One region of the Rhodococcus sp. MALMAid1271 genome, then DNA from elsewhere that is predicted to be linked to it. Evidence: riboswitches for the same ligand, from Rfam matches in the RefSeq annotation. Region 1 holds a riboswitch; the other holds the start of a gene.
The links. Region 1 has a riboswitch for cyclic di-AMP ahead of ACOQFP_RS01845 (resuscitation-promoting factor Rpf1 domain-containing protein). Riboswitches for the same ligand answer to the same signal wherever they lie in the genome.
Positions count from the first base shown of each region.

Region 2: it holds a riboswitch for cyclic di-AMP, as region 1 does, so the genes downstream of both, ACOQFP_RS09145 (C40 family peptidase) here and ACOQFP_RS01845 (resuscitation-promoting factor Rpf1 domain-containing protein) in region 1, are expected to answer to the same signal.

Region 1 is NZ_JBMIRQ010000035.1:17,902-29,595, reverse strand. It holds gene ACOQFP_RS01885 (sacsin N-terminal ATP-binding-like domain-containing protein) at 1-25, opposite strand, end outside; gene ACOQFP_RS01880 (DUF3027 domain-containing protein) at 22-1,056, opposite strand; gene ACOQFP_RS01875 (glutaminyl-peptide cyclotransferase) at 1,116-1,982, shown strand; gene ACOQFP_RS01870 (MFS transporter) at 1,987-3,660, shown strand; gene ACOQFP_RS01865 (DUF2771 domain-containing protein) at 3,657-4,169, shown strand; gene ACOQFP_RS01860 (cold-shock protein) at 4,188-4,604, opposite strand; gene ACOQFP_RS01855 (hypothetical protein) at 4,859-5,077, shown strand; gene ACOQFP_RS01850 (YccF domain-containing protein) at 5,080-5,454, shown strand; cyclic di-AMP (ydaO/yuaA leader) riboswitch at 5,731-5,933, shown strand; gene ACOQFP_RS01845 (resuscitation-promoting factor Rpf1 domain-containing protein) at 5,942-6,553, shown strand; gene ACOQFP_RS01840 (hypothetical protein) at 6,641-6,829, opposite strand; gene ACOQFP_RS01835 (helicase-associated domain-containing protein) at 6,891-9,182, shown strand; gene ACOQFP_RS01830 (DNA repair helicase XPB) at 9,271-10,926, shown strand; gene ACOQFP_RS01825 (DUF3239 domain-containing protein) at 10,992-11,660, shown strand; gene ACOQFP_RS01820 (LLM class F420-dependent oxidoreductase) at 11,662-11,694, opposite strand, start outside.
Region 2 is NZ_JBMIRQ010000067.1:87,427-99,120, reverse strand. It holds gene trpD (anthranilate phosphoribosyltransferase) at 1-419, shown strand, start outside; gene ACOQFP_RS09160 (Lrp/AsnC family transcriptional regulator) at 430-705, opposite strand; gene ACOQFP_RS09155 (DEDD exonuclease domain-containing protein) at 816-2,531, opposite strand; gene ACOQFP_RS09150 (hypothetical protein) at 2,701-2,982, shown strand; cyclic di-AMP (ydaO/yuaA leader) riboswitch at 3,098-3,261, shown strand; gene ACOQFP_RS09145 (C40 family peptidase) at 3,277-3,831, shown strand; gene ACOQFP_RS09140 (C40 family peptidase) at 4,177-5,190, shown strand; gene ACOQFP_RS09135 (hypothetical protein) at 5,221-6,594, shown strand; gene ACOQFP_RS09130 (glycosyltransferase family 4 protein) at 6,618-7,742, shown strand; gene ACOQFP_RS09125 (AMP-dependent synthetase/ligase) at 7,753-9,558, opposite strand; gene ACOQFP_RS09120 (polyketide cyclase / dehydrase and lipid transport) at 9,691-10,083, shown strand; gene ACOQFP_RS09115 (SRPBCC family protein) at 10,214-10,648, shown strand; gene ACOQFP_RS09110 (ArsA family ATPase) at 10,675-11,694, shown strand, end outside.

The sequences.
Region 1 (11,694 bases):
ACCCGGTATCGAACGGATCGATCAGCTCGGTGATGCCGAGCCCTCGCCCTGGGCGTCATCATCGGATCCGGCGCTGTCGGACTCGGCGCCATCCGAGCCAGCGCTGTTGGACGCAGCGTCATCGGAACCAGCGCTATCGGAGACGGCCGATTCCGGAGCTGCTGTTTCCAATGCCGTTGCTTCGTTCTGCGTCGGCTCGGCCGCTTCAGGCGCGGCGGCCTCTGCTGTGGATGCCGTCTCTTCGGGGGCAGCCGTCTCCACCGGGTTAGCAGGCTCCTCCGTCGGCGCAGGCTCTTCCTTCGGCGCAGGCGATGCGATGACGTCGAGCGCCGCGTCGTCGTAGGGCTCGAATTGCGGTGACCCCGCGCCGGTGGGGAGTTCGGTGTCCGAATGTGCTCCACATCCGTACTCGGCGTGCACCACACGACCGTCGGCGGCGAACTCGTTGCCGCACACCCCGAATGCTGCGGACAGCGACCCGGCGATGGGCAGGTAGAAACCGCAGCGCCCACACGTCGACGGTGCTGCCTTGGCCATCTCGGTATCGGGGCCGAAATCTCCGTCGTGCCAGCGCTGAGCGGCGTCGAGTCGTCCTTCGAGGCTGGTGACCTGCTTGCGGCCCAGACCTATTTCACCGGCCACCTCATCGATGGCAGGATCGCCGGACTCGACGTATCCCGGTACGAGGCGCGGGTCGTCGCGGCGAGGAGAGAGCAGATCGCCCGGACCCAGATCGCCGGGACGAATCCGTTCGTCCCAGGGCACCCAGCTCGGCGCAACGAGAGCGTCGGGGCCGGGCAGCAGAACCAACTCACTGACCGTGGCGTGATCCGCGTCCTCGGGGGCGGCGACCACGACGGCCCATTGCCACCCTCGGTACCCCTCGAGATCACTGGCGAATCGGTGGGTGGCTGCGCTGGCATCCTCGACGGTCACCCCGAGGTACTCGCCGATACCTGCCTCTCCCAAGTCGAGCAGAGCCTGCCGCGCGAGGTCCACGGCATCGGCCAAGACGGGGCGGATGGAATCGAGCTCTGGAGAAGATGCGAAACTCACACATTCAGTTTGCCGCATCGACTCGGTGACGCCCAGTTCGGGCTGCCATCATGGATGCAATGACCGTCCGCGTTCGTGCCTTCGCCGCCGCCCTGTCCGCTCTACTGGCGGCCGGTGCCTGCTCGTCGACGCCGGATTCCCCGGCGACGGCGTCGACCATCACCTCCGATTCGGTTCCACGGCTGACACCGGAGGTGGTACGCGAGTACGACCGGGGCGACGATGCGTTCACCCAGGGATTCGAGATCGACGGCGGCGTGCTCTACGAGGGCACCGGGCTCGAGGGCTCGTCGTTCGTGCGGCGCACTTCCCTCGACGACATGACCGAACTCGACCGGGTGGATCTGCCGTCCGACCTGTTCGGCGAGGGCATCACAGTCGACGGTGACACGCTGTGGCAGATCACCTGGCGCAACGGCGTCGCGATCGCGCGGGACCGGGACACGCTCGCGGAACAGCGTCGAGTGAGCTACGACGGCGAAGGCTGGGGGCTGTGCACCGAGCGATCGAGCACAGAGCGTCGAGACAGCTCGGCCGAACGCCTGGTGATGAGCGACGGCACCTCCACCCTGACCTTCCGCGACCCTGCGTCCTTCGACGCCGAGGCGTCCGTGGACGTCACCCTCGACGGCAATCCGGTCGAACAGCTCAACGAGCTCGAGTGCGCCGATGACGGATCGGTCTACGCCAACGTGTGGCAGAGCTTCGACATCATGCGCATCGACCCCACCAGCGGAAAGGTGACGGCCGTCATCGACGGCACGCCGCTGTGGAACTCGATGTCCGCCGCCGATCGCACGGGAGCCGATGTATTCAACGGCATCGCGCAGATCCCGTGCACCGACCGATTCCTCGTCACCGGCAAGTTCTGGCCCAAGATCTTCGAGGTGCGATTCACCTCTTCCGCGCCGGTAGGACAGAATTGAACCCGTGACCGATCCCCGTCTCCCCCACACCCCGTCGGGTGCGGACGACTCAGGCCAGGACAGCCCTGAGCACCCGGGTTTGGCCAACTACCCAACCGCAGCGCCACTCGCGTCCACCCACGTTCCGAGCCGTCGTGAGCCGTTGCCGCCCCTGCACCCACCGCGGACCGAACGGATCATCCCGCCGCGTGGACGATCCGGTGGCCGCAAGCCACCGCCGATGCCGAAGAAGCTGACCGTCACCCGGGTCGCCGCGATGCGTGGGCGCGAGCTCACCGGCAAGGGCATCGCATCGTTCCAGCGGGCCGCGAAGGCCGACGGTGCCGACAAGTCCGGTCTGACGGCGCTCACCTACGCGACGATGGCGAACTTCGCCTCGGACGCCGCGTTGGCGATCGCCTTGGCCAACACACTGTTCTTCTCCGCCGCCGCCGGTGAGGACAGGACCAAGGTCGCCCTGTATCTCGTCATCACCATCGCGCCTTTCGCGTTGATCGCCCCATTGATCGGGCCCTTGCTCGACCGTCTGCAGCACGGCCGACGCATCGCACTGGCCACGTCGTTCGGGTTGCGCACCGTGCTGGCGGTGGTGCTGGTGTTCAACTTCGACAGTTGGGTGTTGTATCCCGCTGCGCTCGGCATGCTCGTTCTCAGCAAGTCTTTCGCGGTGCTCAAGAGCGCGGTGACACCGCGCGTGTTGCCGCCGGAGATCGATCTCGTCCGCGTCAACTCGCGACTGACGGTGTTCGGCCTGCTCGGCGGAACCATCGCGGCAGGTGCCGTGGCCGGCGGCATCGCGTTCGTCGCCGACTCGCCCGGGGCACTGTGGTTCGTCGCCGCGATCACCGTCCTCGGCGGATACCTCAGCATGCGGATTCCGTCCTGGGTGGAGATCACCGAGGGGGAGGTGCCCGCCACCCTCGGCTACCACCCCGACCAGCACGGCGGCAACGCGTTCCCCGGAAGCGATGCACCGACCGAGCATCTCCGCCGCACACCGCCGTCCCCCGACTCCGGTGCCAAGAACCGCAGACAGCCTTTGGGCAGGGCCGTCATCGTCGGACTGTGGGGCAACGGCACCATCCGGATTCTCACCGGGTTCCTCACGCTCTACATTGCGTTCGTCGCCAAATCCCGGACCGAGCACGAGCCGCTCCAGCAGGCTGCGATGCTCGGACTCGTCGGAGCTGCCGCGGCACTCGGCAATTTTTCCGGCAACGCGATCGGTGCCAGGATCAAGCTCGGTCGACCGTCGCTGGTGGTCCTGCGCTGCACCGCCGCGGTCACGGCGGTAGCCGTCGTCGCGGCCGTCACCGACAGCCTGCTCACTGCAGCCGTGGCCGCTCTCGTCGCGTCGACCGCCAGCGCACTGGCCAAGGTCTCCCTCGACGCGTCACTGCAGGCAGATCTGCCGCCGGAATCCATCGCCTCGGGATTCGGCCGATCGGAAACCGTCATGCAGCTGTGTTGGGTCCTCGGCGGAACCCTCGGCGTTCTGCTGCCCACCGAATACTGGCTCGGTTTCACCGTCGTATCGGTGTTGCTTACGATCGGCCTCGTGCAGACATTCCTCACCTACCGCGGCAGATCGCTTCTGCCCGGCTTCGGCGGCAACCGCCCCGACCACGTCGCGCAAGAAATGTCCGACAGCTCCTACGGCGAAAACGTGACCAAGTGAATCTCGCTCCCCGCACCAAGAAGATCGCCGGCATCATCGCCGCAGGTCTACTCGTCATCGTTGTCGCGTTCGTCGCGGTACTCGCCCTGCTGATCGGCAACGCGCCGGACCGGGAACCGACCGTGACCGCGTACTCCGACGGGCACACCGTCGTGGTCGAGCCCTACCTCTACTGCGCTGTCAGCGACCCACTGTGCGACAACGTGGGTGAGACCGCCGAGATCGGCATCGGAAAGGCCCGCACGGTTCAGCTCTCGCTTCCCGAGTCCATCTACTCGGCACCATGGGTACTCGCCGTGGTCTACGGCGACGCGAGCGGGATCGTGGTGGAGAACACACAGTTCAACGAGCCGGGAACGAGGCACAGTGTCACGGTCCCCACGTCCGACGATGCCGACCGCACTCTGCTCGGCATCGAAGTTCGTCTGCCCACCGGCATCATCGACACCGACACCAACCAGGAAGGCTTCGTCAGCCACGCCATCTGGTCGATCGGCACGCGCCCCTAGGACGCGTGCCGGCCGGGCTCAGCTGTCGAGCTCTCGGGCGACGGCGCGAACCACCTCGGAGATGCGCTGCGCGATTTTGCGATCCGGGTACTTGCCCTTGCGTAGCTCGGGCTGCACCGTCGCCTCGAGCAGGGTGATCATGTCCTCGACCATCCCGTGCAGCTCGTCGGGGGTGTGCTTGCGCTCGACGGGTTCGCGACGTGAGCTTCCGGTCTGCTGGCGCACCGACGGTGCCGGCTCGAGCACCTTCAAGCTCAGAGCCTGTGGTCCCCGACGGCCCGCGGCCATGCCGAATTCGACGCGCTGACCGGCCTTGAGGCCCTCGACCCCTTCGGGCAACGCCGACGAACGCACATAGACGTCCTCGCCTTCCTCCTGCGAGAGGAATCCGAATCCCTTGTCGACGTCGTACCACTTCACCTTGCCGGTCGGCACTGAGCTCACCCGTTCATCTGTTGCTGTTTCGATGTTGCGTAGCTCGTGGACTCTCGTTGTCGAGTCCACGGCTGTTCGGACACGTAGCTGTTCGGACACACGACTGTTCCGAGGCGCGGTCCGCACAAGATTCGCGCCCCACGAGAACGTAGGACGCGAATGCATCAGTCTAGCGCGGCAGGCCCGGATCGAGCATTCGAGTTCTTACTCGCACCGCGCGTCACAGCCCCGCACTTCGCACTACCGTGGTAGCGGTGGACACACCGACTCGTAAGAGCAGCACCGTTCTGCTCCGCATCGCGCTGGCATTGTTCGCGATCGGCCTCGTCGCCATCATCGCGATCCTGCTGTTTCCGGTCTTCTCCGACGCCAAGCCGCCACTGAGCCTGTATCTCACCGCCATGTTCTCCGCACCGGCAGGATTCGTGCTGGCACTGGTGTACGCGCTGGCATCCGGACGAAGGGCGCGCTGACGATGCGGTTGATTCTGAATGTGATCTGGCTGATCTTCGGCGGGCTGTGGCTGGCGCTGGGGTATTTCCTCGCCGGCATCGTGCTGTGCATTCTCATCGTGACCATTCCGTTCGGCATCGCGTCGTTTCGCATCGGGGTGTACGCCCTGTGGCCGTTCGGGTCCACGATCGTCGACAAACCGGGGTCCGGTGCCGGTGCGCTCGTCGGAAACGTGCTCTGGCTGGTTCTCGCCGGGTGGTGGCTGGCGTTGATGCACGTGATCACCGCGATCGCGATGGCCATCACCATCATCGGCATCCCGTTGGCGATAGCGAACCTGAAGTTGATCCCCGTGTCGCTGATGCCCCTCGGCAAGGACATCGTTGCCATTCCGTGACACGCGAAGACGACCCGGGCCGAATGTGACTTCCATCACATAACGCTGAGGTAACAGACCGGCAACGGACCGGGGTTCATCGGCTGGCACGCCCACTAGCTGGGCAGACTCGGCCGACCCGAAACGACCGCACACGCCCCTCCCGTCCCGACGCGAAATCGACAGTTACCAAATAGTGACGTGGGCCGGGAATTTCAGTACGGTCATCAGCGGCCGGAAAGTTCGGCCGAATTCCGACCCGCAGCGCCAAACCTCGTCCCGCGGGCACCGGAACACCCTCGATGATCACCCAGGGGACGAGGACGGGGGACCCACGTCCTCCAGGGACAACCGGGAAGTTGTCGCGACTCACGAAGCCGCACCGACTTCCCTTGGGGTGAAGCCCAATTGGCCACTGAAACTGCAGTGACCGAGCAGGCCGGGCTACCTCTCAGCCCGAACCCGACAGCTGACCTCGCAGGCGCGTGTGGAGAGGATTTCAACTCGTATGAGCGGACGTCATCGCAAGCCGAGCACCACTGGCAAGACCGTCGCCAAGGTCGCCGTCACCGGAGCCATCATGAGCACCGCAGGCATCGCCTTCGCCGGCACCGCGAACGCGGCACCGGATTCCGACTGGGATCGCCTTGCACAGTGCGAAGCCGGCGGCAACTGGGCCATCAACACCGGCAACGGTTACCAGGGCGGGTTGCAGTTCTCCCCGAGCACCTGGAACGCGCACGGCGGTCAGCAGTACGCGGCCACGGCCAACCAGGCCAGCCGTGAAGAGCAGATCGCAGTCGCCGAGAAGGTCCTCGACTCACAGGGTTGGGGCGCATGGCCGTCCTGCTCCTCGAGCCTCGGCCTGAACAGCGCGCCGACCGAGCGCAGCGTTCCGGTCACCCCCAAGGCACCGGAGGTTCCCGCACTCCCCGATCTGTCCTCCGTACCGGCAGTGGACAGCTCCGCCGAGGTCGTCAACGGCATCGTCACCGCCGTCCAGAACATCACCAACGATCCGCAGATCGCCTCGTTCATCCAGAACGCCGCGCAGGGCATCCAGCTCGATCCGCAGATCGTGGACTTCTACCAGGCCAACAAGGCATTCCTGCCCCAGTAAGTGCCCGAGACGGTTTCCCGCTCGTACGAGAAAAGCCCCCGACATCGATTCGATGTCGGGGGCTTTCTCCGTAGTGGAGCGCAGCAATCAGCGATTGACCACGGTCACCGGATGGGCGTACGGCAGGTCTTCGACGGGCAGCGGGAACTCGGTGTCCTCGCCGAAGGGCGACAAGCCACCCGATCGAGCGGACGAGAGTTCGGTCACCGCGTGGTCACCGCGAGCGGTTTCCGGCCAGCCTGGATCGACATAGGGCTTCTTCGACTTGTTCACCATGCGCCCATTTTGACACCTGCCCTGCGGCGAGCACCAGTCCAGGTCTCTAATCTGATAGACGATGACCGACACGACTGCGCCACGACCCACCGACACGCCCCCTGATCTCCCTCAGTGGATCGCAGCTCGCTCCGACGCCGAGCTGATCAGGGCCATGTCGCTGCGTCCGGATCTGACCGCGCCGCCGCCCGCCTCACTGTCCGTGCTCGCCGGACGCGCCGAGCAGCGCCGGTCGATCCTGCACACCGCGGACACCCTGGACACACTCGCGCTGACCGTACTCGAGATCCTCGCCATCGAAGAGGCCTACGAGCGACCCGTCACCCGCGCCGCACTGCTCGCCGTCGTCGCCAAACGTGCGCCGGCCAAGAGCGTGGACAAGGCCCTCGCCCGGCTCCGCGAACGATTGTTGGTGTGGGGCGATGCGTCGGGGTTCCGGATCAGCGCCGCCGCGGTGGACGCGGTGCCGTGGCGCATCGGCCGCGCACTCGACCCGGTGGACAACCTCACCGAATCGCACATCACCGCTGCCCTCGCCGAACTCGGTGACGGGGAACGCAGCCTGCTCGACACCCTCGCCAGATCCTCCCCGACCGGGCGCACGCGAGACGCGGCACCGGGCACTGCCCCCGACCGACCGGTCCAGAAACTGCTCGCCGCAGGCCTGCTGCTCTGGTTGGACGAGCAAACCGTCGAACTGCCCGTCCAGGTAGGGCAGATCCTTCGCGGCGAGCCGATGTCGGACCCACGCTCGCTCGCCGAGCCCACCCTCACCACCGACACCCATTCCCTCGCCGACGTCGATGCCGCTGCCGCGGGCGAGGCGCTCGAGCTCGGCAGGCATTGCGTCCTGGTCATCGAGGCCCTGTCGAATTCGCCTGCCCCTGCCCTCAAGGCGGGAGGGCTGGGAGTGCGCGAGCTCCGCAAGATCAGCAAAGCCACCGGGCTCGACGACGACCGAGTCGGCATCCTCGTCGAACTACTGGCCGCAGCCCATCTCATCTCGAGCGGAACACCGGATCCCGTCCCCGAGTCCGACACCGGCGACGACTACTGGGCACCGACTCCCGCGGTGGAAGCCTGGCTCGGTGCCACTCCGGCGGCCCGATGGCACACGCTCGCCTCCGCCTGGCTCGAGGTGCCGAGGGCTCCGTGGGTGATCGGAATGCGCGACCCCAACGACAAGCCCATCGCTGCCCTGTCCGACGAGGTTCGCTCGCCGGCCGCACCGCGGGACCGACGGATGATCCTCGAATTGCTCGCCGAACTCGGTAGCGGTCACTCGGCGACGCCTGCCGACCTCGCCCGAACCCTGGCCTGGCGTCGCCCCCGATGGTCCGGACGCTTCGGTGTGACACCCGTCCGACACGTCATCGCAGAAGCAACCGCGCTCGGCATCGTCGGCCGCGGCGCGATGTCGACACCGGGCCGATCCTTGCTGCACGACGGCAATGCCGAGGCCGATATGCGCGCGGCACTCCCCGAGCCGATCGACTACGTCCTGGTGCAGGCCGACCTCACGCTGGTCGCACCCGGGCCGCTCGAACCGGAGCTGAACGATCGGATCGAACTCGTCGCCGATGTCGAATCGGCCGGGGCAGCGACCATGTATCGGATCAGCGACACCAGCCTGCGCCGCGCCCTCGATGTGGGTTTGACCGCATCGGAATTGCACGCCTTGTTCACGACCCATTCGAGGACACCGGTTCCGCAGGCCCTGACCTACCTGATCGACGATGTGGCACGTCGGCACGGCCGACTGAGGGCGGGTGTCGCCGCGGCGTTCGTCCGCTGCGAGGACCCGGCATTGCTGGCCGAGGTGATGGCCTCGGCCGCCGCCGAATCCTTGGCTCTGCGCGCCCTTGCCCCGACCGTCGCGATCTCACAGGCACCACTCGCCGAGGTACTCACGGTGCTGGCCGGGGCCGGATTCGCTCCCGCAGGGGAGGATGCGTCGGGCACCATCGTCGATCTCCGAGCTCGCGGAGCACGGGTATCGGCGCGGCGTCCGCGCCAGAACTACCGCACACCGGCGGTCCCCACCGAGGAACAGTTGGGTTCGTTGGTGCGTGGGATGCGGGCGGCCGACCGAGCGGCAGGCAACGGCGGCCCGGTGGTGCGCGCCGACGGCAGCCGCGCCAGCAACACCGCGACGATCACGTTGTTGCAGACCGCGGCAAAGGTCAAGCGCAGCGTCAGTATCGGCTACGTCGACGCACAGGGCGTCGCGAGCCATCGCATCGTCGATCCGATCAGTATCGGCGGCGGCCAACTCGATGCCTTCGACCCCGCCACCGGAGGCGTTCGGCGCTTCACCCTGCACCGCATCACCTCGGTCGCTCTGGTCGACTAGTCCGGGCTCGCGTGCACGCACGCCCCTACCTGTGGACAATGGAGAAGTTGCGCTCTTTCGGGCGCAGCAGAAGTCTCTAGGAGGAACCGTGACCGACGGCCCGCTGATCGTCCAGTCCGATAAAACGCTGTTGCTCGAGATCGATCACGAACTCGCGGGCGCAGCGCGGGCGGCCATCGCACCGTTCGCGGAGCTCGAACGTGCCCCCGAGCACGTCCATACCTACCGCATCACCCCGCTGGCCCTGTGGAACGCGCGAGCGGCCGGCCACGACGCCGAGCAGGTGGTCGACGCCCTGGTGAATTTCTCCCGGTACGCGGTACCGCAGCCCCTGCTGGTCGACATCGTCGACACCATGGCCCGTTACGGCCGCTTGCAACTGGTCAAGAGCCCCATCCACGGCCTGGCACTGATCAGTCTCGACCGCGCAGTGCTCACCGAAGTGATGCGCCACAAGAAGATCGCCCCGATGCTGGGCGCACAGGTGGACGAGGACACCGTCATCGTCCACCCCAGCGAGCGCGGCCACCTCAAGCAGATGCTGCTCAAGATCGGCTGGCCGGCCGAGGATCTCGCCGGCTACGTCGACGGCGAAGCGCACCCCATCGAGCTCGACACCGAGGGCGGCAACTGGACTCTGCGCGATTACCAGGAGATGGCGGCGGATTCGTTCTGGGCCGGCGGCTCCGGCGTGGTGGTGCTTCCCTGCGGCGCAGGCAAGACGATGGTCGGCGCGGCCGCGATGGCCAGAGCGAAGGCCACCACGCTGATTCTGGTGACCAACACCGTCGCCGGTCGGCAGTGGAAGCGCGAGCTCATTGCGCGTACCTCGCTCACCGAGGAGGAAATCGGCGAGTACTCGGGCGAGCGCAAGGAGATTCGCCCTGTGACAATCGCCACGTACCAGGTGATCACGCGTCGCACCAAGGGTGAATACAAGCATCTCGAGCTGTTCGATTCCCGCGACTGGGGTCTGGTGATCTACGACGAGGTGCACCTGCTCCCAGCTCCGGTGTTTCGCATGACGGCAGACCTGCAATCGCGTCGACGCCTCGGCCTGACGGCGACGCTCGTGCGAGAGGACGGCCGCGAGGGTGACGTGTTCTCGTTGATCGGACCCAAGCGCTACGACGCGCCGTGGAAGGACATCGAAGCTCAGGGCTGGATCGCCCCGGCGGAGTGCATCGAGGTCCGAGTCACCCTCACCGACGCCGAGCGCATGGCGTACGCCGTCGCCGAACCCGAGGAGCGCTACAAATTGTGCTCGACGGCCCACACGAAGACAGCCGTCGTGAAGTCGATTCTCGACAAGCATCAGGATGCTCCGACCTTGGTGATCGGTGCGTACCTCGATCAGCTCAACGAGCTGGGTGAAGCGCTGAACGCGCCGGTGATCCAGGGCTCGACCAAGAACAAGGAACGCGAGGTGCTCTTCGAGGCCTTCCGGAAGGGCGAGATCCAGACCCTGGTCGTCAGCAAGGTCGCGAACTTCTCGATCGATCTGCCCGAAGCATCGGTGGCAGTTCAGGTTTCGGGAACGTTCGGGTCCCGGCAGGAAGAAGCGCAGCGTCTCGGCCGCCTGCTCAGGCCCAAGCACGACGGCGGTCAGGCACACTTCTACTCGGTGGTCTCGCGCGACACCCTCGACGCCGAGTACGCCGCACACCGGCAGCGTTTCCTCGCCGAGCAGGGTTACGCGTACCGCATCACCGACGCAGACGATCTGCTCGGCCCGGCGATCTGAGTCCACGCGTCCGCATTGCCGTCGTGGTAGGACGCACGCATCCTCGGCGTGTTAGGAATAGCCCTGTGCGCAAGTTCCAGTTCCCCGTAGACGTAGCCCATGCGAAGTCGGTCAACGAGACGTTCACCGAGCTTCGCCGGCTACGCACCTCCGCAGCGGTCACGGCAGTCTTCCTGATCGCCCTCGGAGCATGGTTCATCTGGATCGCCACAGCGTGGTCCTACATCCTCGGTGCGGTGTTCTGCATCGGTGCGGCCACCTCGCTGTGGGTGATGGTGTGGGCACCTCGCAAGATGGGCTCCATCGAATCACGATATGCCGCAGGCGATCTGGTCCCTTCGGTGGTGGCCGAGAAGCTACCGGACGGTGCGCTGCTGCTCGCGCTGATCGATATCGGGAAGCCCGGGGTGGACGAACCGTACTACGTGCTGATCACCCGCAGAGTCCGCGCGCTCCCCGGCCACGCCATGGAACGCGGTGCCCAGGTGCCCTCGGTGTCGGTACTCGCCGATCGCGGCAGAAACAAGGGCGGGCGGACGTGGCAGTTGGTCTCGGTGATGCCCATTGCCTGGGGCACCACCGACCAGGCGGTCCTCGCCCGCGCAACCGATGCCATCACCGAGGGCGAATGGGCGTTGCTGCATGCCAACATCGGACTGTCGGAGAAGGTGCGCACGTCCAAGAACCAGCAACTGCTCATCGATCGAGCGGAGCTACCCGAGGACCTGCGCTGATCTACCCCAGCGCCCCGATGACCTCGCGCTCGAA
Region 2 (11,694 bases), on a different contig from region 1:
GTGTGTTCGCCCGACGCGGCAGCTCGGTTCTCGTCGTGCGCGGAGACGACGGCCTCGACGAGATCACCCTGTCCACGACCACCACCGTGCATGTGGTGTCCGACGGGTCCGTGACCATCGAGACGATCGATCCGGTCGACTACGGAATCGCCCGATCACCCATCGAGTCCCTCAGAGGCGGCGACGCGCAGTTCAACGCCGCAGTGGCCCATCGCGTGTTCGCCGGAGAACACGGACCGGTCCGTGACGCCGTGCTGCTCAACGCCGCCGCGGCCATTGCAGCGCACCAAGGTGTCTCGGGCAATCTCCACGATCGGATTCAAGCGGGATTGGCAACTGCTGCAACAACTGTCGACTCGGGGGCCGCCGCAAAGCTACTTGCCGACTGGGCGCGTTGCACCACGGCAATGGCCGACTGATCGACCGGCCCTACTCGCCGATCGAGAACCCGGCATCGACATCTGCGCTCGAATAGGACTGAAACGCAATGTGAGTCGTGGTGTTCCGCACGCCCCGAACCCGATTGATGTGCTTGGTGATCACCTCGGCTATCGACGCGTGATCACGCACCTTGACTATCGCGATCAGGTCGACATCCCCGGCACACGAGTAGACCTCCGACACACCCTCGACATCAGCCACGGCCTGCGCTGTCTCCGGAATCAAATCGGCCTCGGCGTCGATCAAAACGATGGCATTGATCATCTGTGCTCCTCACACATCCCGAACTCGAAATACGACGAGCTCCACCCAACGCGACCAACCCTAGTTCCTCAGGTTGCCCTGCCGGTCGTTCCGCGGGCTCCACTCCTGCTCTAGTGGTCGTTCCGCGGGCTCCACTCCTGCCGCGCGGCGGCGCGTGCCGTTCGGCACCACCCCTCCCACGAACCCGCCGAACGTGCGTGGCTGCAATAGCCACTGCTGGTCCGCACGATTCGAACCCCGTCGGTGCGCAGCCACGACGCAATGAGAGCGACCTCCTCCGGCGGTGCACTTCGAAGCGGCGTCGAATCGGGTATCACCGTCTCGGCGGCCGCGGCGATGGCGTCGACGACGGGCATCGGGTGCACTCCGCGCGGCGCCACCGCCGCCCCCGCCAGACGACCGAAACGCACCACGATCAACTCCCACCCTCCCTCCGGCGTTCGTCGTGCCGCCACGAGTTCGGCAATGGCGGCCACCGCCGCGGATCGATGCATTCTGCGTAGCGTGTCGACGGTCACGGCAATCCGGTCGCGCAATCGTGCTGCAGTCTCGTAGAGCTCTCTGTCCGCGAGCTCGGTGACTCGGACCCGCATGGAATGCAGGATCGCGTCGTCCTGGCCGCACACGAGCGCGAGAAACTGCCTCGGAGCGATGGAGTACTCGTCTGCCGTCAGGGGCCCGGACGACGCCGCTGGGCAGCCGCCGACATCGGCCGCCGGACAGTGGTCACCGTGCCGAACCGAACGGGGCAGACGGCGGGTGCACGTGCGCAGACGGCAGAACTCCGCCACCAGCGCGGCAGCCTCCGCGGCGTCGTGGCGAACCGAGAACGGTCCGAGGCTGTCCGGCGTGGGCGCGCGAACGATCGACAGGCGCGGAAACGCCTCGTCTGTCAGGGTGATCCACCACCCCTTCTTGGGGAACTTCGAGCGTCGGTTGTACGGGGGAATGTGCGCCGAGAGCAGCCGCAGTTCTCGAACACCGGCTTCGAGTGCGTGCGCGCATTCGACATGGTCGACCCGAGTGGCGAGACTCACCATTTCCTTCATCCGGCCCCTGGTCTCGGAGCCGGTGAAGTAGTTGCGCACCCGACGCTTGAGATTGTTCGAGGTGCCGACGTACAACACCTCGTCGGACGGGCCACGGAACAGATAGACGCCTGGGCTGGACGGGAGGTGGGCCGCCAGCCCGCGTTTGGCGCGCTGGCCGGCCGACACCGCAGGGAGGTAGTCGACCAACTCGGCGTAGCTGTGGACGCCCTGATTGCCCACTCTTTCGATCAGACCGTGAAGAACGTCGACGGTGGCGCGAGCGTCGTCGAGTGCGCGGTGCGTCGGCCTGGTCTCGGATCGGAACAAGGTGGACAGTGCCGAGAGCTTCACCGACGGTGCCTCGTCGCGGGTGAGGACCCGTCGAGCCAGTTTGACGGTGCACAGCACCTGGAACCGCGGCCACGCTATATCGAGGCGGCTGGCGGCGGCCTTGAGAAATCCGGTGTCGAATCCTGCGTTGTGGGCCACCAGCACCGAGCCCCGAGCGAACTCGAGGAAGCCGGGCAGTACCCGTTCGATTCGGGGCGCACCGATGAGCATGGCCGAGGTGATGCCGGTGAGCTCGACGATGTACGGCGGAATGGATCTGCCCGGGTCCACGAGTGTGGCGAATTCGCCGAGAATTTCGCCCCCACGGACCTTGACCGCACCGATTTCGGTGATGGCTTCGCTGTCCGCGCTGCCGCCGGTGGTCTCGAGATCCACGACGACGAACGTTGTCCGGTGCAGCGGGGTGTCCAGCTCGTCGAACGTCAACTGGATGGGCAGGCTCACCCGGACGACGTTAGGTCCGACCTCCGACAAGAACGCTCGGCGCGGCCCCCGGGGGACTCACTGCGCGCTCGCGCAGTGACGTGTCACGAAACCTTGTCGGTGGCGGACGCTACGTTTCGCTCGATCGGCTGTTTCGGCCGCCTGAAACAGGAAAGAGACGAGGATCACAATGATTGTCGATTGCAGTGACTGCAAGGTCCGCGACATCGCCTGCGCGGACTGCGTCGTGACGGTTCTTCTCGGCCCTCCCGGGATGCCGTCCAGATCGGACGGTAGGTGGGTGGGGCCACGGCCTCCTATCACGCTCGAGCAGGAAGAACTCGGTGCGATGGGGGTCCTTGCCGAGGAGGGTCTCGTGCCCACACTCAAGCTCGTGACGAGCGAAGACGACGCCGCCCGCGCTCCGTTGTTACCGACTCGTAACACGCCGGGTGATCAGCGCGCCGGATAGCGAGAATCGGGCCTGATTCGGTCCGCTCGGCGAGTTGGAGTCGACACGGAGGTATGCCATTTCGTAACCTTCCTGAGACCTTGCGGAGTCTTGCCAATCCAAACCGGAGTGGCGTCGCAAGTCACCGCCTAATCGTTCACTCGCGAGAGTGTTCGTACCGGGAACCCGATATCTACTGGGGTGAATCCCGCTGAGCCACCTCGAGTGGACTGCGGGTAGGGCTGCTCTTCCCAGCCCGAACCCGTCAGCTAACTCGGTCGGCGGACGATAGGAAGAAATGGAGCACCATCTTTCGTGGCGTCACAACTTTCCAACCGATCATTGCGGCGAGTTCTCGTAGCCGGAGCGCTCACGGCAGGCGTGGTCATCCTTCCCGCTGCACCCGCGATGGCGGCCCCCCTCACCATTCCCGGCGTCGGAACCTTCGAGATTCCCGACGTCCCGGGCCTGCCTCCCCTCAACCTTCCGGGCGTGCCCGCACCGGGCGCGCCGCTTGCCCCTCAGGTGACGCCTGCGGCGAAGGCCGTGCAGGCCGCTGAGTCCAAGATCGGTGCACCGTACGTGTACGGCGCTGCTGGTCCGGATTCGTTCGACTGCTCGGGACTCGTCCAGTGGGCGTACAAGCAGGCCGGCATCAGCCTGCCCCGCACGAGCTACGACCAGGCCGCCGCGGGCACTCCTGTCTCGCGTGACAGCCTGGTTCCCGGCGACGTCGTGTCGTTCTACGGTGGCTCGCACTCGGGCATCTACGTCGGCGACGGCAATGTCGTGCATGCATCCACGTCCGGCGTGCCGGTCAAGGTTGCGCCCGTTGCCTCGATGCCGTTCGACGGTGCTCGCCGTTACTGATCCGAGCAGTCGACGTTCGCTGTGACAGACCGACAGGGTCGAGCCGAGTATCGGCTCGACCCTGTCGTCGTTTCCGGCCCCGACACGCCGGTCCGGTGGACAGCAGCGCCCCCAGTTCGTAATCTGATCGAGACCTGGTCGATGTTTGATTTGTGACCAGTCACGTCGAACCCCCGTCGATTTCGGACCGTGTTCACGTCCGAGCCCGCAATTGCATGGGTATGGTTCGTTTCGAGGTACTTTTTCAACCGCTGTCTCGGTCGAGGTAGCATGTGTGAGGACGGAGAGTCGCTTTCCGTGGCGATATCGAGATCTACCCGTGTGTGGCGTCTGACTGGAAGCTCGATGGTGGCTGCCGCATTGACGGCATGCATCGCCCTGGCACCGACGACGCCCGCACTGGCGCAACCGGGATTCGACTCCGCTTCCGATGCTCAGGCCGAGCTGGCCGAGCTCTCTCGCCAGTCCGAGCAGACCAACGAATCGCTGCACAACGCCCAGATCGATCTCGACGCCAAGACTCAGCAGCAGACGGACGCACAGACCGCCGTCGATCGGAGCCGCGCCGCCCTCGATGCAGCGCAGGCACAGTTGGCGCAGCTCAAGCCCGTCATGGACAAGGTCGCCAACGTCAACTACCAGGGTGCGCGGACGAACCGACTGTTCGCGGTCATGGTCAGCGACTCCCCACAGCAGCTTCTCGACCAGATGTCTGCACTCGATGTGATCTCCGCCGATACCGCCGATCAGGTTGCGCGGTTCCAGCAGGCGAGTTCGGACGCTGCTGCCGCCGAACAGGCCGCAGCAACGGCCGCCGATCAGGCCCGAGTGGCGGCCGAGCAAGCCAAGGCGGTCAGCGACGACCTACAGGCCAAACAAAGCGAACTGCAGAGTCAGATCGCGGAGGTGATGGCTGCCTACAGTGCGTTGTCTTCCTCCGAACAGCTCGCTCTCGCCGGATCGACCCTGCCCGACGGATTCGATCCCTCCGCGGTGCTGCAGAACCTGACGCCCGGTTCGGGTGCCAGCGCATTGCAGGCCGGCTTGACGCAGATCGGGAAGCCGTACGTCTGGGGCGCGACCGGGCCGGACGGCTTCGACTGTTCGGGATTGGTCGTGTGGGCGTACAAGCAGGTGGGTAAGACGCTGCCTCGATCGAGTCAGGCCCAGGCCCAGGGTGGAACTCCGGTGAGTCAGAAGGATCTGCAGCCGGGCGATGTGGTGCTGTTCTATCCGGACGCCTCGCACGTGGGAATCTATGCAGGCAACGGCAACGTGTTGCATGCGTCCACCTTCGGGGTCCCGGTCAAGGTGCAATCGATGGCATCGTTCCCGTATTACGGGGCACGTCGATACTGAGGTGTACCTCGACGATCGGCCGGCCCCGATATGAGCGAACCGGCCCAGCCATCCGGTGTGGGCTTGTTCGTCCGATCAGCGGGGATGCGGTGGGCTGCGATACTTCTGGTCGCCGTCGTGTCGCTCTCGCTCGTGTTGTTCCATCGTCACGACGGCACCGACGCGGCGTCCGGCGAGGTGCCGACAGAGGTCTCCGGCGTTCCCAGCTCGCCGACCTACGATCAGCAGCGGCGCGCCGAGGTGGCCGTTCTCCTCGATCAGTGGGCTGCTGCCGTTCGCTCAGGAGACGTCGATGCCCTTCGAGGCTTGATGGATCCGCGGGCCGATCCGAGTTTCGTGGATGCACAGGTGCGCCGCGCAGCAGTGATTCCGACCGTGCCGTTCGCAGATTTCGGGTACGAACTGGGCGACGAGCCCGAAACCCCGGTACCTCCCCGCATCGCCGAACCACTCGATGCCACCGACATCTGGGCACCCTCGGTCTACCTCCGCTACGCCGTCGAGGGACCGGACGCGTCGCCCACGCGTCGACCGGTCTCCCTCGTCGTCGCCGAGCGGAACGGACGATGGGGGTTGGTCGACGATGCGGACCTACCCGAATATCGACGGCACACCTGGCGTGGCCCGTGGGATTTCGGTCCGCTCGCCGTGCGTTCGGTGCCCACCGCATCCGGTACTTCGGTGGTGATGGGGCACCCTGATCGGGAGCAATTCGTTGCGGATGTGGCAGCCGAGCTCCCCTCCGCAACTGCCGCTGTCACCGAGTTCTGGGGCGAGGACTGGGCGCGAGACGCGCTGGTGTTCGTCGCGTCCTCTGCCGAGGAGTTCGGCGAACTGGCCGGATCCGATCCGTCGACCGACGTGGCCGCAGTGACGGTGTCCGACGCACCGACAGGCGACGGTTTGCATCGAACCGGCCAGCGGGTGGTGTTCGGTCCCGATGCCGCATTGCGGTTGACACCGTTCACCGTTCGATCGGTCCTACGGCACGAGATCACTCATGTCGCGGCACGTGCCCGAACCGCAGACGGTACGCCGCTGTGGGTATCGGAGGGATTCGCCGACTACTCCGGTTACCGACATTCCGGAGCCGGATTCGCACAGCTCGCACCCACCCTCGATGCGATCGTGGCGTCGGGTGGTCCGCCGACGGCGCTGCCGAAAGACGAGGACTTCGGTGCCGGCGGTACTCGGTCGAGTGTTGCGTACGAGTCGGCATGGTCGGTGTTCGAGTTCGTGGCCGATCGGTACGGCGAGCCGAGGCTGCGCCGGCTCTACGAGGCGTTGGCTTCCGGACGGGCGTCGGACGGCACCATCGATGTCGCCCTCGAATCGGTGCTCGGACTCGGGCGGGCCGAGTTCGTCGCCTCATGGGGAGAGTGGGTGGCAGCTCGGTCGCGGTGACGCCGGACGCTACGGTTGACGACATGCGTCGTACTTTGTTGGTGACGAACGACTTTCCCCCGCGCCCGGGCGGTATCCAGTCCTATCTGCACAGCTTCGCCTCGCAGCTGCCCGGTGAGGAGCTGGTGGTCTACGCACCGCGCTGGCGCGGCGACTCCCATGAGAAGTTCGATGCCCGGCAACCGTTCGAGGTGATCAGACATCCGACGACGCTGATGTTGCCGACCCCACTCGTGGCGCGTCGTGCTGCTCGAATCCTGAAGTCGCGGGAGTGCGATTCGGTGTGGTTCGGCGCGTCGGCTCCACTGGCGGTGATGTCTTCGTACCTGCGCCGGGCCGGGGCGGATCGCATCGTGGCCAGTACCCACGGCCACGAGGTCGGGTGGTCGATGGTTCCGGGCGGGCGTTCGGTTCTGCGCACGATCGGCGAGAACACCGATGTGGTGACCTATGTCAGCAAGTACACCCGGGGACGGTTCAGCTCGGCGTTCGGGCGGTCCGCCGCCCTCGAGCATCTGCCGCCGGGGGTCGACACCGATCGATTCGTTCCCGACGCCGCCGCGCGGGCCGAGCTCCGTGCTCGCTACGGCCTCGGTGACCGGCCCACCGTCCTGTGTTTGTCTCGCCTGGTCCCTCGAAAGGGACAGGACTTTCTGATTCGTGCGCTGCCCGGGATTCGGCGGGCCGTCGACGGGGCAGTTCTGGTGATCGTGGGCGGCGGGCCATACGAGAAGACTCTGCGCGAGCTGGTCCGCTCGACCGGAATGGACAAACACGTGGTGTTCACCGGCACCGTGCCCTCCGCGGAACTCGCCGCCCACCACACCATCGCGGACGTGTTCGCGATGCCGAGCCGCACCCGCGGCTTCGGTCTTGACGTCGAAGGCCTCGGAATCGTCTATCTCGAAGCCTCCTCGTGTGGTGTGCCTGTCGTTGCCGGCATGTCCGGGGGTGCGCCGGAGGCTGTGCAGCACAACAAGACCGGACTCGTTGTCGATGGAACGTCGGTCTCGGACATCACCGACGCGATCGTGAAAATCCTCTCCGATCGCACGCTCGGCGCGCACATGGGCAACGCCGGCCGCGCATGGGTGGACGGGCAGTGGCGCTGGGATGTATTGGCGGAGAAGCTACGCTCGCTGATCTGAGCGGTGAAGGTCAGCGCTTGTAGATCGACTCGATCTCGTCGCCGTAAGCCTGTGTGATGACCTTGCGCTTGAGCTTGAGCGTGGGGGTCAGCTCACCGCTTTCCTCCGAGAAATCGTGGGGGAGCAGCCGATACTTCTTGATGGACTCCGCGTGCGAGACGGACTTGTTCGCATCGGCGACTGCAGCATCGATCTCTGCGGTCAGGTCGCGGTCCTGCTGCAGGTCTGCCGCAGTGGCGTCGGCCGCTTTGCCATGGTCGGCTTTCCATCGATCGAACGCATCCGGGTCGAGGGTGATCAGAGCCCCGATGAAGGGTTTCTGATCGCCCACGACGACGGCCTGACTGATCAGAGCGTTCGCCCGAAGGCTGTCCTCCAAACCGGCGGGTGAGACGTTCTTTCCGCCGGCCGTGACGATCAACTCCTTCTTGCGGCCCGAGATCGTGATGTAGCCGTCCTTGTCGACAGAACCGAGGTCTCCGGTGCGGAACCAACCGTCGTCCAAGGACTCTGCGGTCGCGTCCTCGTTGCGCCAATAGCCGTCGAACACCACTGGACCGCGAAGTTGGATCTCCCCGTCCTCGGCGATGCGTACTGTGTTGCCGGGCAACGGACGACCCACGCTGCCCACACGTTGGTGTCCGATGGTGTTGACCGCGAACGCCGCCGTGGTTTCGGTGAGGCCGTAGCCTTCGTAGATCGGTACGCCGATGCCCCGGTAGAAGTGGCCGAGCCGACTGCCGAGAGGCGCGCCACCGGAGATGGCCAGCTCGCACCTTCCGCCGAGTGCGGTTCGCAGCTTGGCGTACACCAACTTGTCAAACACTTTGTGCTTGGCGCGCAACACAATTCCGGGACTGCCGGTGTCCTGTGCCTCGCTCCACGCCACCGCGCATTCGGTGGCGAGATCGAAGATCTTGCCCTTGCCGTCGGAGTGCGCCTTCTGCTTGGCCGTATTGAAGACCTTTTCGAACACGCGCGGCACCGAGAGGATGAAGTCCGGCCGGAAGGTTCCGAACGTCGACACGAGGTTCGGGATGTCATTGGTGTGGCCCAGCGTGACTCCGGCGTCGAACGAGGCGATACTCACTGCTCGCGCGAGGACGTGAGCGAGAGGCAGGAACATCAATGTGCTCCTACCTTCCGTCATGAGGGACTTCAGCGATGTCTCACGAATGCCGAGTGACTCGGCGAGCAGGTTGGCGTGTGTCAGTTGCACGCCCTTGGGTCGACCGGTGGTGCCCGACGTGTAGATCAACGTCGCCGGATCGGACGATGCGAGAGTTGAAACCCTTTGGTGGACTTGATCTTCGGAAATGTGGGTGCCGTCTTCGGCCAGGGCCTGTACGGCCCCGCTACCGGCCGAGTTCTCGATCACGAATGTCTGACGCACCAACGGCGCGGCCGCAACGACCTCCGTCGTCTCCTGCACGTGGGCGTCGTTCTCGACGATCAGCAACACCGGCTCGGCGTCGGCGAGGATCCACTCCACTTGTCCGGCCGAGGATGTCTCGTAGATCGGCACCGTCACCCCGCCGGCCGCCCAGATCGCGTAGTCGATGACCGACCACTCGAATCGCGTCGACGACATCAACGCAACGCGGTCGCCCTGTTCGATGCCTGCCGCGATCAGCCCCCGTGCCACACCGACGACCAGACGCTCGAACTCGGCAGCGGTGACGTCGGTCCAGCGCCCATCGAGCAGGCGTCGGAAAACCACGGCATCGGGTGCCGTGCCGGCCCGGGTGAAGACGGTGTCGACCGCCGAGCTGGTGTCCTCGACGGCATATTTTGCGGCGACGGTGAACTCGCGCACGGAATTACCTCCGGTTGGAAGACAGAGAAAAAGTCGATAGCTCGGCTTCACAGATACTCTAGACCCGGGGTCGCGACGTCGAACTTCGCCTCGGTGCACCCGGCAGGGCACCCGATATGTGAAGCTCTGTCGATGAGCAGTATTCAAGTTGCGGATCAGACATTCGTAGCCGCCCCCGGCGAACTGGTGGCACAGGCTTTCGCCTCGCCCGAACGGTGGCGTCGGTGGTGGCCGGATCTGAATCTGACGGTCACCGAAGACCGAGGTGAGAAGGGGATCCGCTGGGCCGTGCGCGGAGGCGTCCTCGGAACGATGGAGCTGTGGCTAGAGCCCGTGCTCGACGGCGTGATCGTGCACTACTTCCTGCATGCGGAGTCCGCCGGTACCGACGAGCTCGCGGCGCAGCAACACCGGCGCCGTGTGGCCGGTCGCGCCATGACGTTCGAGCTCAAACACGAACTGGAGGCCGGGCGTTCTGCAGGGGAGGCGCCGCGCCACGTAGCGTCGAGTTCAGCTGTCGATTGAACCGCGCGGTACGGTCGGCCGGTTCGCATTGTGCACAGGCGGATCGATCATGTGAGATAGGTCTGCTGTCTGTTCGACGGCACAGCGAACGAAACGATCGATGTACCCGAGAGGAAGCGGACGAGAAGTCATGGCGGAGAAAACCCAGAGGTCTATCGTCGTCGAAGCCTCACCGAGCGCGGTCATGGACGTCATCGCCGATTTCGACGCGTACCCCACGTGGGTGTCGGCCGCGAAGTCCGTCGAGGTTCTCGAGCGCGGAGCAGACGGGCGCGGTAAGCGCGTGAAGTTCGTATTGGACGCAGGCATGGTGAAAGACACCTACGAGCTCGAGTACGACTGGGCCGCCGACGGTAACTCGGTGTCGTGGAATCTGGTCTCGGGTGAGATGCAGAAGTCGCAGAACGGCTCGTACTCGCTGCGTGAGACCGGTGACGGCACAGATGTGACGTACGAGCTCACCGTGGACCTCAATATCCCGATGATCGGACTGTTCAAGCGCAAGGCGGAAAAGGTCATCACCGACACTGCCTTGAAAGAATTGAAGAAGCGGGTCGAAGGCTGAGCGAAGCTCGCACCGAAGCCCGCACCATGGTGTTGCTGTTTCTCGGCAAAGGTGGTGCGGGCAAGACCACGTTGGCTGCTGCTTCGGCCCTGCAGCTCGCGCAGTCCGGGAAGCGGGTGTTGATCGCCTCCGTCGACCAGGCACATTCGCTCGTCGACGCGTTCGCGGTCGACGGCGTCGCCGAGTCGGCGGAACCGTCCGAGATACTGCCGGTCGCGCCCGGCGTCGACATCGTCGAGATCGATACCTTCGCGTTGCTCGAGCAGCGATACCGAGGTCTGGGTTCGGTGATGGCGATGGCGTCCGCGGGCCACGAGCACGGAGTGAGTTTCGGGGCGATCGAACCGGAGGAACTGCTCGGTTTCCCAGGAATCGAAGAGTTGCTGGGAATGCACGAGGTCTACCGCCTTGCCGACGAAGATCGTTGGGACACAGTGTTGGTGGACATGCCCGCCTCGGCCGACGCGCTCCGCACGCTGCAGTTGCCGGACACCGTCGCCGGATACGTCGAGCGGATCTGGCCGCACCACGACCGGATGGTTGCCGGCACCGGTTCCGATGTTCGGCTCACCCTGGTCGTGGCAATGATCGAGCGAGTTCTCGCACATATCGAGTCGGTGCGATCGCTCATCGTCGACTCGACACGCACCGGCGCGACCGTGGTCGTCACTGCCGAGGAATTGTCGATCGCCGACGCGGAACGGACGCTGTCGGCGGCTGCTCTGCTCGGAATCAGAATCGATCGGGTTCTCGTCAACAAGATTCTGCCCGCGCTGAACTCGTCGTCGATCGGTTTGGTCGGCGCACATCCGGCAGTGTTCTGGTTCGAGAGGTGGCGGTCCGCGCAGCTCGACGCCGTGGCGGAGCTGCGCCGAAGGATCGCGACGGTGCCGCTGGTGGAGGTGGAGCACTTCCACACCGAACCGGTAGGGTTGGAGCCCTTGCAAGAAGTGGCCGCTCGCCTGGAGCGAGGCTCCCTCGAGCGGCGCGCGCCGGGCTGGGGGGAGCAGCCCCGTGTGGTGCACGAGTCGGGGGTCGGGCTGGAA